4 regions of the Vibrio sp. E150_011 genome follow, and region 1 is predicted to be linked to each of the others. Evidence: predicted binding sites of a transcription regulator. Region 1 holds the regulator's gene; each other region holds the start of a gene.
The links. The regulator PurR, encoded in region 1, represses purine synthesis genes. The targets are predictions, from matches to a motif close to TNANGNAAACGTTTNCNTNA.

Region 1 (4,366 bases):
TGCCTGCATTAAGGTAAACCGCAGTACCCGGTAGCATACCAAGTTGACTAACCAAATAGTATTTTGAAACGCGAATTGGGGTTAGCCCCATGAGTAGGTTAATTAGAAAAAATGGGAAAATAGGGATGAGTCTCAAAGAAAAAAGGTAAAAAGCACCATCCTTTTCAACGCCCTTGTTGATCGTCGCCAGTTTACCGCCGAACCGCTTTTGTACCCAATCACGTAGAAGAAAACGACTGCTAAGAAAAGCGAGCGTAGCGCCAATAGTACTTGCAAAAGAGACCAGCAATAAGCTCACCCAAAAACCAAATAACGCGGCGCCCAACAAAGTGACGACAGCGGCGCCTGGGACAGAGAAGGCGGTGATGGTGATATACAGAAAGAAATAGGTAAGCGCGGCAACCAAAAAATTATTGTCAATATAAGTGGCAAGCGCTGCCTGTTGTGCCTTGGCATTTTCTAACGTCAGGTATTGTCCAAACTCTACGCCTAGAAAAACAATAACGGCAACAAATCCTAAGCCCAATAACAATTTTTTACTCATGTCCTACTCCATGTCGATAATGCATCTTTAGTATAAGACACGAACATCGGAATTTAACTTTCAAACAGATAAAAAAAAATCAGCTAATGGGCTGATTTTTTTATAAGTAAGAGAGAACAAGTACTAATTGATATGATTGGCTAGCTCGTCGCGCTTGGCTTGTGGAATCACAGACCAGTGAGTACCATTAATCGCACCTTCTAACGCCCAAAGTAATTCGAGACCGACACTTGTCGAGTGTGTTTTTTGAATTGCCTTGAAGGCTTCAACGGATCCATGCTCTTGAAGTGAGTTCACCGATTCTATCCCCGCTTTTTTGAGCATGCGCTCTGTTGCAAGACGCAAATTCGGGAGATCTTTTAATCGGGTTGGTTTGCAGTCAGATTGTTTTACTTTTTCATCTTTTGCGTAATCCAACGCTGAGCGTGCATAGTTCAATATCAACTCACTGTCATTCCAGCTATCTTCAGGCAGGGCAAAATATTTTGTCACTACTGGGAATCCACGTTTTTTATAAACGTAAGGCTTGAAGCCGTTTTGCTTGAATGTCGCGACGGTTGTTGGGTTAGTTCTGATGTGTAATTTACTGTTCACTGCTAATGCAAACATCGTATCGTCAACAAAAATGCCAAATCCACCGAACATAGAGCGGGATTTGACTTTTCCAAGTTGAGCGAACAACTGCATCGAATTTTTTAATATTGGATTGTCCATATTTGTCTTTTCTCGGTGTTATTTGATTGTGTCACCAAAATCAGGTCCGAGAGTGTAGCAAACAGGCATCAATTCCTTGTTAAATTAAAAACAAGAATTCAGTGTCCTTTGCCATCGGTAACCCCGCTACCTACCATAAATGGTTTAGGCCGGAGGCTTTGCGTCCCAACTTTTCAGATGGTTTGCCCTGTGCGTGACTTTGTTAGAATAAAGAAAAAATGCGTTAATCTGCATTGAGATATAACTAAAGTGTGACGTTGCTTCAAAAATTAGGCGGGTATTTGTGCTTAAGAGGTAACATAAACTAACAATTAGGCGTCTAAAATCTGGGAACAAGATCAAAAAAAAGCGCCTAACTAGGCGCCTTTGTCATTTTGTTGTCAGGTTTTTGACAGAGTGGCGTTCAATTATCTCGGGGTGCATCTCAAATATACGTTTGTCATGACCTTTATCTTTTATGCGTTCTAGCAAAATCTCAAAGGCGTTCTTTCCGACACGACGTTTCGGTTGGTGAACCGTCGTCAGTGGTGGAGAAAAATACTCAGCAAGCTCAATGTTATCGTAACCAATCACAGAGATATCTTCTGGTACGTTCAAACCGAGTTGTTGTAAACGACTCATAAGGCCTAACGCCATCGTATCGTTAAAGCAGAACACGGCGCTTGGTCGTTCTTCCATTGCGGCAATACGATTCGCTGCGATGACCGCTGTGTCACACTCAAAGTTACCTTCAAATATACGGTCTTCTTTCATTTCGATGCCGGCTTCTGATAGCGCACGCTTGTAACCAATAATGCGTTCTTGGCACACCGCTTTTTCTAGGTGACCGCTCAAACATGCGATGTCCGTATGGCCTTTATCAATTAGGTATTTTGTGGCGAGATAACCACCTTCCTCCGAATTATCAATGATCTTATCTGCTTGCGAGCTCTCAGGACCCCAGTCCATGATCACTTTAGGAATATCGGAGTGACGATCAAGCATGCTAAGAAGCTCTTCTGTGAGATCTGAACACATGACGAGAATACCGTCGACGCGCTTCTCTGCTAGCATTCGAATGTAATCTCTCTGCTTTTCATACACGCCACCAGTGTTACACAGAATTAATGTGTAACCTTGACGATAGCAATAGCTTTCAACGCCATCGATAACCTCGGAGAAGAATAAGTTCGTTGATTGTGTAACCAACATACCGATGGTTTTCGTTGAGTTACATTTTAAGCTTCGCGCAACGGCGCTTGGCGCGTAATTGAGTTCTTCTACGGCGGCGTTGACTTTTTCTTGTGTGGCTTCGGCAACAAAACGTGTTTTGTTAATAACGTGAGACACAGTAGTAGTTGAAACGCCAGCTAGACGGGCGACATCTTTGATTGTTGCCATAGCTTTATCCTATTAGTAACGGCTTTTGCGTATGGTCAGCAAAAACGTCGTTGCGGTAATGCAGCTTTGTTTAATTAAAAAAGCGCTTTGGTGTATGGAATGCGTACCGAGTAAGTGAACCTAGTGACACATTGGATTCCAATTGTGGGTTAGCTATTCACCTGACAAGGACATAATAGCTAAAGATAGGAAAGCATGGGGCACTAAAATTTGGTTTTCGCATTGAAACGGCGGATTGTAATGCTAGTCGGTGACTCTAGCAACGTTTCAACCGACAAATTTGATGATAAATTAAAATTAATACGGGGTGACACCGCCACCTTGATTGATAGCGGTGTCTGCATCGGTTACTCAGCAGTTAAATAGTTAAGGTCTAACTGACAAAATGCAATGAGGAGTGTTGCTACCGCGGCGTAAAATCCAAATTCATCATACTCTTTACATTTTTTTTCGAATTGAGGCAGCCATGTCATCAAGTGCTGATTAAGGTAATCAGCTTGCTCTAATAATGCGTTGTTGATGTGCGCCTCGGACTCCAGTTCATTAGAACGAATAATAAGGTTGCCGAGAAAGTCCAACTCTATCGCGAGGTGATCGGCTGGCTCATTTAAGTCTTCAGAGACGGCGACATTGTGTTTTTTTAACAGCTCGGTCATGTCATTAGCCGGTTTATCATTGAGAAGACCTGATTCACCTATGTACATTGAGGCATAAGGTAATGCGCCATGCTTATCTGATTTAAGAAATAGGTCACAAAAATCTGCGGATAGCTCAAGTTGGGCGTCTTCTCGAGTCTGTAATCGGTTCAAGCCATCAATGAGTGTATTGATCGGCGCTTCGAGTGATGGGTTTTCACCGAGACCGCTCAAAAAAGAACGTATTTCGACACTGTGATATTTATCCAGTTCTTGTTGAGTAAGCTCTTTGGCAAATAGGCTAGAAAGCCACCAGTATATCTCTGCACGTTGTTCATTAAATGCTTTCAATTCTTGCATCTTGTTCTCTCCAAAAGTCTTGCCCTTATTTTAGACAATAAAAATGAACAGCAGTAAGGGCAATAATGAAAAAAATCGAACGTTTATGAAGATAAATGAATAAAAGAGCGGTTGATGGTTTTAAAGCGACACCAGATGGGCAAGGTTCTGATTGCATATAGTGGATAAAAAGTGTTCTTGTCTTGAATCAATAAAAACACGACTTTCTACACAATACCGTAATGTCCGCTAGAATTGTGACTAATTATGAATAGAATGGCTTCGGTCATAGATAGAATAGAAACGGTGAATATGAGTTATCACGTATTAGTAGTTGAAGATGATGTCGTTACGCGTAGCAAGTTGTCTGGTTACTTTGAGAGTGAAGGCTATTTAGTAAGCGAGGCTGAAAGCGGTGAAGAGATGCGACAAGTATTGCAGTCTTCCAGTGTCGACCTTGTCATGCTTGATATCAATCTTCCTGGTGAAGATGGTCTGATGTTAACTCGAGAGTTACGTAGCCAGTCTGATATCGGTATTATATTGGTAACAGGTCGTACTGATAGTATTGATCGGATCGTTGGCCTAGAAATGGGCGCAGATGACTATGTAACGAAACCGTTTGAATTAAGAGAATTATTGGTCAGAGTTAAAAACTTACTGTGGCGTATCGCCCAAGCTCGTAAGCAGCCCTTAATATCGCAAAGTGCCGAGAACGAGCATGTTGTGCACTTTGGGGAGTGGTTATTCGATA
Region 2 (4,366 bases), on a different contig from region 1:
AACTTGTCAGTTAGCCAAGCCCAAGCGGCACCAAAGTACTTTCGTCCCACCATTATTGGTGTGGGCCAAACGATCGTGGATATCGAAGCTCGCGTCGACGATTCGTTTTTAGAGAAATATGAGTTGAGTAAGGGACACTCACTTGTTCTTGAAGAAAGTAAAGCCGATGCCTTATATCAGGAGCTTGTTGAACAAGGGTTAATTACGCACCAATTCCCTGGCGATACCATCGGTAATACGCTACACAACTATTCGGTTCTCGCAGACAGCAAATCCGTTTTGCTTGGCGTAATGTCGAAGAATATCGAAGTTGGTTCATATGGATATCGTTACCTTTGTCGCACATCGTCTAGAATGAACCTCAATCATCTACAGACCGTAGATGGTCCGATTGGTCGCTGCTATACCCTTATCACAGACGATGGTGAACGTACCTTTGCTATTAACGAAGGTGAGATGAATCAGCTACTGCCTGAAAGCATACCAGAGCAGATTTTCGATAAAGCTTCCGCGCTTGTCGTTTCATCTTACCTTATGCGTGGTAAACCAGACGATCCAATGCCTCTAGCCGTCGCACGTGCTGTTGAGTTAGCGAAACAGAAATCAGTGCCTGTTGTCCTGACTCTTGGCACAAAGTGGGTAATCGAAGGCAATGAAAAATTTTGGCAAGACTACATAAAAGATAATGTCACCATTGTGGCGATGAATGAAGAAGAAGGTGAAGCGCTTACTGGTTTCTCCGACCCGCTACTTGCCGCTGACAAAGCGTTAGATTGGGTAGATTTGGTATTATGTACCGCCGGTCCACATGGTTTGTACATGGCAGGATATTGTGACAATGTCGCGCTAAGAGACACAACTCACGAACTCATTGAAGGCCCTATCGAGAACTTTAACCAGTTTGAATTTAGCCGAGCAATGCGTAAGTCAGACTGTACCGACCCACAGAAAGTATATTCGCATATCGGCCCTTACCTTGGTGGTCCGTTAGAGATCAAGAACACCAATGGGGCTGGAGATGGCGCATTATCGGCGTTATTGCATGACATGACGGCGAATGCCTTTCATCATAACAATGTACCAAAATCAGACAAACACATCGTCCCTTGTTTGACGTACTCCTCATTGTCGCAGGTTTGCAAATACGCGAACCGAGTCAGTTACGAGGTGTTGATGCAGCACTCTCCGAGGCTGACTCGCGCACTGCCTGAGCGAGAAGATAGCTTGGAAGAAGCATACTGGGACCGATAACAAAAAGAGGCTAATTAGCCTCTTTTTTTGTTAAAACAAAAGATTAAAACTTAGCTGCTCAATATTAGTACAGCATTCTAAATTTTTATCTTTACAAAGAATTATTACCCAGTATTATCTCGACGCAAACGTTTCCCTCATTAATTTTGTGGCTTTAAAGGACCGTTAATGCTATCCGACATTGAAATTTGCAGAAGTGCTCCACTTTCCCCTATTACCACCATCGCAAAAGATGCAGGCTTGCTTGATCACGAGGTCTTTCCTCAAGGCATGCATAAAGCAAAAGTGTCTTTAAAAGCGATTGAGCGGTTGAAACCAAACCTTGATGGTAAACTGATTGTTGTGACTGCGATTACCCCTACGCCACTCGGTGAAGGGAAAACGGTGACAACTATTGGTCTGGCTCAAGGCTTAAAAAAACTTGGACAGTCTGTATTCTCTTGTATTCGCCAGCCTTCAATGGGGCCGGTATTCGGCGTTAAAGGTGGTGCAGCGGGTGGCGGATACGCACAAGTCGCACCAATGGAAGAACTTAACCTGCACCTTACTGGCGACATACACGCTGTGACTGCGGCACATAATCTTGCTGCGGCAGCCATCGATGCTCGGATTTACCATGAGCAGCGTCAAGGCTACGAAAAGTTCGAGTCCAGAACGGGGCTAACTGCGTTAAAAATTGATATCAAGAACGTCGTTTGGAAGCGTGTCATCGATCATAATGATCGCTCACTTCGAATGGTTACGGTCGGAAAAAATGAAGTCAATAAAACCATCAACGGCATCGAGCGCGACGATGGTTTTGACATCTCGGCTGCGTCAGAATTAATGGCAATATTGGCATTGTCTGAAAACCTAAAAGACCTCCGCGCCCGTATTGGTCGCATTGTTGTCGCTTACAATTTAGATGGCGACCCGGTTACGACTGAAGACCTTCAAGTTGCAGGCGCAATGGCCGTAAGCATGAAAGACGCCGTTGAGCCGACGCTTATGCAAACGTTAGAGGGCGTACCTACGCTTATCCACGCAGGCCCATTCGCGAATATTGCCCATGGCAATTCCTCAATTATCGCGGATAAAATTGCGACCAAGCTGGCAAGTTACACGGTAACGGAAGGTGGGTTTGGTTCAGATATGGGCTTTGAAAAAGCGTGCAATATCAAAGCAGCCGCGACCGACAAAAAGCCGGACTGTGCAGTAATCGTGGCAACGTTACGTGGCTTGAAAGCCAATTCGGGTTTATATGATTTAAAACCTGGAATGCCAATCCCCGACGCTCTATTTGAAAGTGACAACAAAGCCTTACTCGCTGGCTTCGATAATCTAAAATGGCACATTAACAACGTGGCAAAATATGGTGTGCCAGCGGTAGTTGCGATAAACCAATTTCCACAAGATTGCCAACAAGAATTAGACCTACTGACTCATTGGATAAACGAACTTGCTGCAGACTGCCGTGTTTCTGTCAGTCAAGGATTTTCACATGGCGGCGCAGGCACCGTAGAGTTAGCCAAACAAGTGATGTCAGCTTGTGAAACTCACGTCAATTTCAAACCTTTATACTCACCAGAACAAACGATTAAAGAGAAATTGATGGCCGTTTGTGAGGCTGGGTATGGTGCCGCTACGGTTTCGTTGTCATACCAAGCCCAAAAGCAACTTGCCTTATATGAAGCACAAGGATTCAATCGACTGGCCGTCTGTCTTGCCAAAACACCGTTGTCGATTACCACTGATGGCAGTATTAAAGGTGCGCCCTCTGGATTTGAAGTCGTGATTAGAGAGCTTAAACTTTGTGCCGGTGCTGGGTTTATTTATGCATTGTGTGGCAACGTAATGACAATGCCAGGCTTACCTGACAAGCCTGCATTTATGGCTCTCGACCTTGACGATGAAGGCAATATTATCGGTTTGAGTTAATGGTTGGCTTAAGATAGGTACAATAAAAAAGCGACGATTAACGTCGCTTTTTTTATCTCATGTTGTTTAACTATTTGGCCACGATTAACGTCAACTCTACTCGCCGATTACACGCCTTACCAAACGATGTAGCGTTAGTACAAGCTGGTACGTATTCACCGTAACCACGGGTATATATCATCTGACGAGAGACTTGGTTTTGAATCAGCGTATTCTTCACGGTTTCCGCACGTCTATCGGATAAGATATCGTTCTTGGCTGTTATACCCGTACTGTCCGTATGCCCACCGATAACGACATCTATTCCCTGCTGCTTTGACAAAAAGCTGGCCAGTTGGAACAACCATTGCGCAGAATTGTTCGATACGCTCGCTGAGCCGGAGGTAAAATGGATTTGCTCTTTTAGACGAATCATCACGTAATCGCCTGGAACGAGCTCGTAATCTAACCCGTGATTAACTAAATACGTTTCTAATGAATCCCATGCTTGCGTTCGATACTGACCATCCGGTCCACCCACTCTTGCCGCATTTGTGGAAGAGGTATTCATCACAGGGGCATTCGCCCAATCGGGATATTTCACATCATGTTCTGAGCGTGGCGCGGTATCAAGCATTCCAGAAAACATGCTGTCAGTAATCGACGACGTACTACTGCAACCTGTCAGTAAACCCGCCATAATTAAATACGCAATTTTTTTCATCGCTCACTCCACATGCTTGTAACCTCATCCGATAATTTATGTATCGGCCCTCAAAACAGAAACTTTAAGGCTCTAGAATAAAATAATCTTCACATACCTGTTTCAGTTTATTACTAATTGCTTGTCTGAACTAATTACTAGCAGTTACACTCAGTGCATTATTATCAAACCGATGTATTCCAATGATTAAATCTCTCACAAAAATACTCACAGTCCTTTCTTTAGCGGCCGTTATTACTGCTTGCGGCGAATCAGATACCCCTACTGAAGGTAAGCAGTACAGCGTACTTCCTAATGACTTAAGTCAACTCAACCTTCCACAAGTGACAGAAGTTTTTTCGCTAGGCTGTGGCCACTGTCGCAATCTTGAGCCAATGCTACCTGAACTAGAAGAGCTGACTGATTCGAAGTTGGGGAAAATTCACGTCATGTTTAATGACAGTGCTCAGATAGCCGCCATGATTTTTTATAGTGCAGTAATGCAATCAGAAGACC
Region 3 (4,366 bases), on a different contig from region 1:
TATTATCAATGATGACGGGACTACCATGTGTTACGACGACGCTATTATAACGTCGCAGCTATTATTATTGCAGCGACGTATTACTTAAGTGACGTATTACAGTGACGTTATGATTGATATTGTTTCAATGCTGCCTCTATTAGCGCAGGAATGGATGCTTGGGGTAATTGATTAATGCCTCCGGCCGCTTCTCGCCCTCCCCCTGATACAAACAAGCTGCAAATGGCCGCCGCTCCCTGCTTATTATCAAGCGGGGCTCGCACTGAGACGGTATAGCACAGTTCCCCATCAACATCACCGGACTCACGTGCCACGAGGGTAATGTGCGCGCGTGATGTCGTTTCATTGGCAAGGCGGTTGATAAAGGTCCCAGACATCCTTCTAGCAGCGGCGGTTGCCGGCAATTCGATAACCTGAAGCACAGGTGATTCAAATAATATCGTCGCCTCATTAACGGCGCCCTCATCGTGCCGGAATGCCGCCAACAAAGCGTAGTATGGTGAGTCACGGTCAGAGCGGCATTCAAATGGGTTGGAATAATGCAACAACGCTTGATACAGATCGACCGGAGAGAAATGCAAGTCGTCTAGCTTTTCCCCATAGCCGTTGTAGTTAATCAAGGTACCAAACTCACGAAGAAAATCACGGTCAGTGCGAGTGAGGTTCTCCGCATCAGCCAAAGCTTCGGCACTGGCAATCATATTGTCCCCATACGCCGCCGTAATGGCCCACAACCGATGCTGACCTTCAAGCAATTGATCGACAATTAAGGCTGTGCACGTATTAGCATCCAAATTAATATGGCTCGTGAGAAGTGGGGATTGCGGAGGAGACGTCGCCTTATGATGATCGATATAGGTGACAGGGATAGAATGGGCCAATAATAACGCCAATGCCTCGTGGTTTTTATCCATCGAAACGTCCAGCACCGTCACCGTACTCGCCAACGCTAGCGGGACTCGTTCAAGCAAAGCAATATCTCGCTTAATACCTGTTACTAGCTCGCTGTGCTTCGGCTCAGATAAACGCAACTGCAACAGCGCAATGATGCCATCTGCATCGCCATTAAAAACATCGTAATGCATTTCCTATCCTTGTTTGCGGCGGTGTTCAAGCACCCAATAGCAACAAACCCTACTGGGAGAGCAGGGTTTGTTGAAATACGAATTCGCTATATGACATGCCTATCACCGGATGAAAGCGGCAAGCTAATCCTTGCTTTGCCCCATCATTTTGACACCATCTTCAAGCAAAGAGAGTTGCTCTTGCCCTTTCAAGGTCGCCACCGGTTTAACCACATTGATCATCTGTAGCATACCTTGTTGAATAACTTCTTCGGTAATCTTGGTTTTTGGTGACATTGCCGATTGATAGCTCAGCCAGCCAACCGCAATCATATGCAATGTTGTGACGAGTGATTTCAAATCTTTATCCGTTAAACTTAACAGTTCAAAATCGACAAATGCGCGAAGTATATTCACAAGGTTACCTTGAAGTCGTTCTTGAACCTCAATGTACTCATCATGCAGCTTGACGTCTCGCTGCAGAATTTCAGGCAGATTTGAGTAGAAAAAACGGTATTTCCACATCAGGGTGAAAATCGAATCAAGATAATGCTTCAGCAGTGCCAAGCTTTCTTGTTGACCTTGGACCGGGGTAAAACGCTCGATGAGCTCTTGAGAATAAAGGGTAAAGATATCGCGAACAATCTCTTGCTTATTACTAAAGTGATAATACAGGTTACCTGGACTGATCTCGATATGAGCAGCAATATGGTTGGTCGTAACGTTACGCTCACCATCTGAGTTAAAGAGCTCTAAGGCGGCATACACTATTTTATCGCGTGTTTTCATTCTTACTGATCCTTTGCCTGTTTAGCGCTAGTATACGTGTTCAACTTGTGAGCGAAAGCGCGAGATACCAATAGTCTGACTGGTTAGACCAACTTAATACAAAAAAAGCACTCAACGAGGAGTGCTTTTTAGAAATCAGGGGGAACTGACGCTTATTCTACTTCGTCCATTTTACCAAGTAGATTGCGAATGCGTTCTTGCCACTGCGTGTGTTCACGCTGCATCACTTCTGCTTTTTGCTCAAGTTCTTCACGGCCGTTACGCAATTCTTCTGCTTGGCTAGTCAGTTGAACTTTTTCTTCTTTCAACTCTTCAACTTCCATTTGAAGAAGAGCGATAGTGTCCACTGCAGTTTGAATTTTTGCTTCTAGTTGTTCCAGTACTTCAAAAGACATCTCAGCCTACCTTGTTAAATTCTTATGTAATGAAATAGCTTCATTCTACGTTGCTCCATTCTACTCAGCCTCGAGAAGATAGACACGCCCTATATTGCAGATTTTTCACTATTCGGTCAAAAAAACACCGTAAACACACAAAAGCAAGAAATAAACCGTATCGAATACGAGGCGAACCTCCTTATCTCGCAGCGCCTAGGTAAGCTGAACGATAAAAAATCAGATTAAGTCGTCAAGGTTTTGCGCAGCATCAAACAAAAAAGCAAACGTTTCCTTCTTGGTATGTTAAAATCCGCGCCGTAAATCCTTTTGTCAATTTTCATCTATTGGAGTCAATATGAAGCGCGATTTAGCGATGGCTTTTTCACGAGTTACCGAAGGTGCCGCACTGGCCGGATACAAATGGTTAGGGCGCGGAGATAAAAACGCGGCCGACGGCGCGGCAGTTGAGGTAATGCGTACCCTACTGAACAAAACCGACATCAGTGGTGAAATTGTTATTGGTGAAGGTGAAATTGATGATGCTCCAATGCTCTTCATTGGTGAGCAAGTCGGTATTGGTGGCGATGCGGTTGATATCGCAGTAGACCCAATCGAAGGCACTCGTATGACGGCAATGGGGCAATCTAATGCATTAGCCGTACTCGCCGCTGGTGAGAAAGGTAGTTTCTTAAAAGCACCAGACATGTACATGGAAAAATTGGTGGTGGGTCCTGGCGCAAAAGGTGCAATCGACCTAGATTTACCGCTAACTGATAACCTAAAAAATATCGCGGCTGCGTTAGGCAAATCTCTCGATACCTTAGTCGTCACGACATTGGCAAAACCACGACATGATAATGTCATTGCAGAAATGCAAGCCATGGGTGTTCGTGTCTTCGCTGTGCCCGATGGTGATGTTGCTGCATCTATCCTTACTTGTATGCCTGATAGCGAAGTAGACGTCATGTACTGTATTGGTGGCGCACCAGAAGGCGTCGTGTCTGCCGCCGTCATTCGCGCACTCGATGGTGACATGCATGCTCGTTTACTGCCTCGCCATGAAGTGAAAGGCGATAACGAAGAAAACCGTCAAGCCGGTGAGTTGGAACTTGAGCGTTGTAAAGAAATGGGCGTAAAAGCCAATGTATTACTTCGCATGGAAGACATGGCCCGCAGTGACAATGTTGTCTTCTCTGCAACCGGGATCACTAAAGGTGATCTACTGGAAGGTATTACCCGTCAAGGCAACATCGCCACCACGGAAACACTATTGATTCGCGGCCGCTGTCGTACCATTCGCCGCATCAAATCTATTCACTACCTAGAGCGCAAAGATCCAGAAATCAGAGGCATTATCCTCTAATTTCGTTAACTCGAGATGAAAAAACGCTGCTACGGCAGCGTTTTTTGTTGCTACCTTTACGATAGTAAATAATTTGCTTTATAAAGCTTATCGGCCATAATAGCCACAAACTTCACCTATCATTTGCCTCGAGTAACCGGATCAAACATGAAAGCCACTGACCACATCATCGATATCATCAAACGTGAAGGCGCGGTCACGGCCAAGCAGGTGGCGCTTCGACTTTCCATCACGACAATGGGGGCAAGACAACACCTACAGTCATTGGAAAGCGAAGGGTTTCTTCGTTTTGAAGACATAAAAGTTAAGGTTGGGCGCCCCAACCGCCACTGGTTATTAACGCGCAAAGGCCATGCAAACTTTTCCGATAGACATGCGGATCTCACCATCCAATTCATTGATGCAATAGAGAATGTATTCGGCGTAGAAGGCGTTCATAAAGTCGCTAAAGAACGTGAGTTAACCACGCTTGCCAACTATCAAAATCACTTGATGGGATTGCAGGGTCTTGAACAAAAACTCATCCGGTTAGCTGAATTACGTGAACAAGATGGGTATATGGCTGAGTATCAGAAATGCGATGAAGGCTTTATTCTTATCGAGAATCACTGCCCTATTTGTCAAGCCGCCACACGCTGTGAGGCACTCTGTCAATCCGAGATTAATGTGTTTCAAGCATTAATGGGGGATACCGTTCAGGTCGAACGTGATGAACACATTGTTGCGGGTGCACGACGCTGTGTATATCGGTTCATCGAGCACTAACGTCCTTA
Region 4 (4,366 bases), on a different contig from region 1:
TCTTGGTCGGGGTGGAAGGTCCGTTACAAGAAAGCGAGTCGAGTGATTGACCTGCGATAAGCTAACATATTTATCAATAAGCGGGTCTGAAAACGGTATGAGAAATCCGTTAATTAAGAGAATACAAAGTGGTGAAGTTTTGTTCTTGAATTGTTATTAATTCGCTTTTTATATCACGTTTCATACGTCATTTGAGTAATAAAAGATGATTTTAATATATCCTATTGCTATATATAGAGTGATGAATAATAGTAGTAACTAGATAACATTCTGTAAGTTGGAGTGGCTATGGTTGATAAGGTCATAACCGAAGTAGAATTTGACTATACGAGCTTTCTTGGAGCATCGTGTAATAAAAAATGGACGTTTCTAGAAGCATTGAGCTCGGTAGCGCCGGTGTTTGGCGAAGCATGGAAAGCCAGCACCAAAGATTCGTCAGACGTGGATTCTCGGTTATGGGATGAGGCTCTTAAAACGCTTTCGACACGTCAAAGTGATGAGCTGAATTTAATTCGGCTTATTCGCCTAGCGCGTCAAGAAAATATTGAGTGTTTGAAGGTAGTGATGCCATATCCGCTTGATGACAATCAAATCGACGTCATCCAAAATAAAAGTCACGTGACTATCATTTCTGATGGCACTGATGATGTCATCATTACCGTTGAGCAATCACTATAGCTTACAGCCTAACGTATTGATATTTAAACGAAGAGAGGAAGCATTATGCTTCCTCTCTTCGTTTAAAAGACGCGCTCACAGTACTAGTCAGCAATCAAGTCGTAGTCTTGACGCAGGATATCAATGATTTCTTGCTTCGGGTTTTCACTTAATTGTACTTTTCGTCCCGTGATTTTTTCAGCAATACCAATATAAGTTTCAGAAATACTCATTAGTGATGAGAGTGGTAAAGCATTCTCTTTTGCTAACGCTTCGCGTTCTGGCATTCTTTCTTTATTTAGAAGAATGTCAGGATCTGGAAAGTGGTTCAGCAAAAACTGTCTGAAGCCTTCTTTGGAGTTTTCGACGATTTTACCTTGTTGGTAAGCGTTGGTGTCCCAGATGCGAGAAGAATCAGGTGTGCCAACCTCATCCATATAAATAAGCTTTTCGCTACCACTGGCATCAGTAACGTACCCAAACTCAAATTTTGTATCAACGAATGTTTGTTCAATTTTATTGAGAGCATTGCTGATAACACTAAAGCCTTCTTTTAGTAGCTTTTCGTATTGAGCAACGCCGTCGATGTTTGAGAAATTGAAGGCAGCGTAATTATCTACAATGTTATTGCGGGTGATATTGACGTCGTCAGCTTCAGGGACTCCAGGAATATCGCGTAAGATTCCTTTGGTTGATGGCGTGATCAATATGTCTTCGAGCTTTGAGTCTTTCTTTAGCCCTTCGGGTAATGTTATTCCACAAAACTCTCTTTCACCTTGCGCGTAAGCACGCCACATTGAGCCTGTAATGTATTGACGACAGATAGCCTCAATCATGACGGGTCTCGCTTTTTGAACAATCCAGATAAATGGATGAGGAATATCTAATATGTGGCTATCGGCAAGGCCATTATCTTTGAATAATTGAAACCAATGATTAGAAATAGCGTTTAAAGCCGCCCCTTTACCCGGAACGCCTTTGAGTCCACCTTCGCCATGCCAGATACAATCAAATGCAGAGATTCGATCGCTTATCACCATAATCGCCAATGGCGCGTCTTCTGCAACATCGTAGCCTTTATCTTTTATCAGGCGACGACTATCTGCTTCAGTCAACCAGTAAACAGAGCGAACTTTACCGCTGTGCACGGGTTTATCGGTACGAATTGGGAGGTCGTCGTTTACGGCAAGGACTTGATCAGCGAGACTCATGGAAACATTCCTATCTAACGGTGGCGTCGCACAATAGCGACGAGGAGAAAGAGCATTTGTATGCCCACTTTTCACCGCATCATACCAGAATTCAGACGAGCTTCCATCATTTAAGCAAACGTTTGCTTTGATTTCTTTATTAACGTATCTCAACGGTCATAAAAGTATCATTAAACGGCGGATTTCCACGTAACTGCCGGCACAGGGACAAGTTTTTAACTGCAAGCTTGTGATTTATGACAACACGTTCATTTATCAATGAAGGTAAGGAGCAGAGGGTAAAAAAATAACTTCGCAATGGTGCTGTTTCGCGAGTTGTTGCAATTCACGCTGACAGCTAGGAGAAAAATCTCCGTTAGCGATAATCGCACAGGCGTTACCTGAACGAATGGCTTTCTCGATGACTTGCGTTTGATTTAAGTGTATGGATGGTTTGATTTGTACCATGTGGTTGCCTAGCCCTTGATAATGGGAGATTTGGGCAAGCGTAGGGCGAGGGCATTCTGCAGTCAGTAAGACCCATTGGTGTTTTGACGCAAGCTGAGACACTTTATTAAGTACATTCGTTTCCATCCTACGCTGATAAGAGATCGGGCGTCCTTTTACCGTAAGCTCACGATGTGAATGAAGATGTAATGAGTTAAGAATTTCAGTATTTCGCAACATAAACCTGTCCTTTTATACATGCTGTATGGTTATACAGTAGTTTTAAGGTGGGATAAGATCAAATACTTTTTGATGAAAATATTGATATTTTCTATAACCGTATGATTTAATTTGATTAATTAATATTGTAAATGTGAACTCATGCAAAGGTGCTCACAGTGTGTGTTCGAAAGCACTGTATAGAGAGGCTAATGCTAATATCGGCAGTGATAGGAGCAAAGTGGTTATTGAAAGGTTAGTTTTGAACCGAATAGTGTGTATTGGCTACAGTAAGGTCGATAGAGGAGGAGTGTTGAAAACAACAACGCCTCTTAAAAAGAGGCGCAAGAGATCAAGCTAAGATTTGCACAGGGAGTCTCGATATTCCAACTCCGCTTTATTGAATTGCCGGACGTCCATCGCCGCGAGATTAACGCATTCATCACAAGAAAAATGACACTTGCCGTCGATGTACTGGTGCTTTGTTACATAATTAGGTTTCTGGCACCAATCACAAAAACCTTCAATGGTGAACGTATACATTATTTCTCCCCACCCTTAATAACTTGGGTGTTATTTTCACCACTGATTATGACATAAAATGGCATCAAATGTTAATTTTTTGTTTAAAACTCCTTTTACTTATAATTTATAGTGAGAACGAGAGGTCTTTTAATGAATTTTTTGAGAGTTCTTTAGGTGCGTCATTATCGTTTTCAGCGCGGTATTGAGCTGCTTCATTTCTTCATCGGAGCCTTGAATGTCTGGATGAAAGATGCGTGAAAGCTGTTTATAGCGGGATTTTAGTTGATTAGGTGTCAGGTTCTGCTGTTGGCTAGTTGAAAACCCAAATCGTAAGTAGGCGCTTTCAAGTGTATTTGATTGTTGTATAGACGAAGCGGTTTTGTCTGCGGATTGATGCGCCAATTTTAGTTTGTGTTGGAGCTGAGCAATGGTTCGTTGCTGGGTCGTGATGAGGTCATTGAGTCGTGCATTACTGGCATTACTGGGGTTTGGTTGGTTGTGGCTAGGGCGAGATTGTGACATTGAGGCTGGTTTCCACTTCATCTGGTAGATGAATACGGTCAAGGTCAATGACAACAATAGAATATAAATTAAGTGCGTCGTCCACGAACTTCCCACGGCTTCGGGTTGTTGTGCTTGTTTAGGTGAGTGGGTGCTCAAATTAGGTGTCGATAACACCGTCGACTCTTGTTCTTTTAGCGCTTCGATTTGGCGCATTTGACGTTGATTAAACTGGCGTTGTAGTGCTTGTTCATAAGCCGGTTCAAAAGAGGACGATTGCCCAGCGGCAAAGGAATACCAAAGCACGGCTTGATCAGTGGCTGGAATATCAACATCGGCATTACTATATAGCTCCGCCAACTTTCCGTATGTGCTTTGGTCGCCCTGTATGGCCAGTTTGGTATAAAGAAGCACTGCGCGTGAAGGATTACGTTTTACTCCACGGCCGTACTCAAGTGCTTGAGCATAATTGTATGTCGCACCAAGGTGACCGTTATTACTTGCTAGTTGATACCAGTAACTAGCCTTAGTGAGGTCTTTTGGGACCCCCTGACCCGTTTCAAATGCAAGTCCGAGTTGGTATTGTGCATCGGCATTATTAAGCTGTGCTTGCTTCTCTAACGATGGAATCGAATTTGCCATTGCCGAGCAGACCAATAATACCCATAACGACAAAGCACGAGCTGCAGTTGGCCATACACGGTAATGCACCTGAGTCATCATTTTCCTTATGAATGCTGGTGAAGGTCGATATTACTTGAGCATTTTGGGCGCTTGGGCGCCATCAATCGGTCGATTAACAGAAAGCTTACGCCCCTTTTTCAAGC

Region 2: the regulator PurR is predicted to act here: its motif matches at 1,372-1,391, upstream of ACE1OE_RS11795 (formate--tetrahydrofolate ligase).
Region 3: the regulator PurR is predicted to act here: its motif matches at 2,507-2,526, upstream of glpX (class II fructose-bisphosphatase).
Region 4: the regulator PurR is predicted to act here: its motif matches at 1,979-1,998, upstream of ACE1OE_RS05875 (phosphoribosylaminoimidazolesuccinocarboxamide synthase).

Annotation. Positions count from the first base shown of each region.
Region 1 covers NZ_JBHFOL010000019.1:2,235-6,600, reverse strand. Annotated here, with positions in the region: gene ACE1OE_RS20815 (TVP38/TMEM64 family protein) at 1-544, opposite strand, end outside; gene ACE1OE_RS20810 (TfoX/Sxy family DNA transformation protein) at 668-1,258, opposite strand; cyclic di-GMP riboswitch class I at 1,372-1,455, opposite strand; gene purR (HTH-type transcriptional repressor PurR) at 1,628-2,638, opposite strand; gene torD (molecular chaperone TorD) at 2,986-3,633, opposite strand; gene torR (two-component system response regulator TorR) at 3,925-4,366, shown strand, end outside.
Region 2 covers NZ_JBHFOL010000006.1:121,067-125,432, forward strand. Annotated here, with positions in the region: gene ACE1OE_RS11790 (inosine/guanosine kinase) at 1-1,251, shown strand, start outside; gene ACE1OE_RS11795 (formate--tetrahydrofolate ligase) at 1,420-3,168, shown strand; gene ACE1OE_RS11800 (OmpA family protein) at 3,239-3,871, opposite strand; gene ACE1OE_RS11805 (thiol:disulfide interchange protein DsbA/DsbL) at 4,054-4,366, shown strand, end outside.
Region 3 covers NZ_JBHFOL010000014.1:30,666-35,031, forward strand. Annotated here, with positions in the region: gene ACE1OE_RS18210 (DHH family phosphoesterase) at 108-1,085, opposite strand; gene ACE1OE_RS18215 (TetR/AcrR family transcriptional regulator) at 1,209-1,853, opposite strand; gene zapB (cell division protein ZapB) at 2,006-2,248, opposite strand; gene glpX (class II fructose-bisphosphatase) at 2,586-3,593, shown strand; gene ACE1OE_RS18230 (helix-turn-helix transcriptional regulator) at 3,741-4,358, shown strand.
Region 4 covers NZ_JBHFOL010000002.1:599,914-604,279, forward strand. Annotated here, with positions in the region: gene ACE1OE_RS05865 (DEAD/DEAH box helicase) at 1-60, shown strand, start outside; gene ACE1OE_RS05870 (transporter) at 289-678, shown strand; gene ACE1OE_RS05875 (phosphoribosylaminoimidazolesuccinocarboxamide synthase) at 762-1,868, opposite strand; gene ACE1OE_RS05880 (hypothetical protein) at 2,124-2,534, opposite strand; gene ACE1OE_RS05885 (hypothetical protein) at 2,871-3,056, opposite strand; gene ACE1OE_RS05890 (hypothetical protein) at 3,186-4,262, opposite strand; gene ACE1OE_RS05895 (DUF2786 domain-containing protein) at 4,293-4,366, opposite strand, start outside.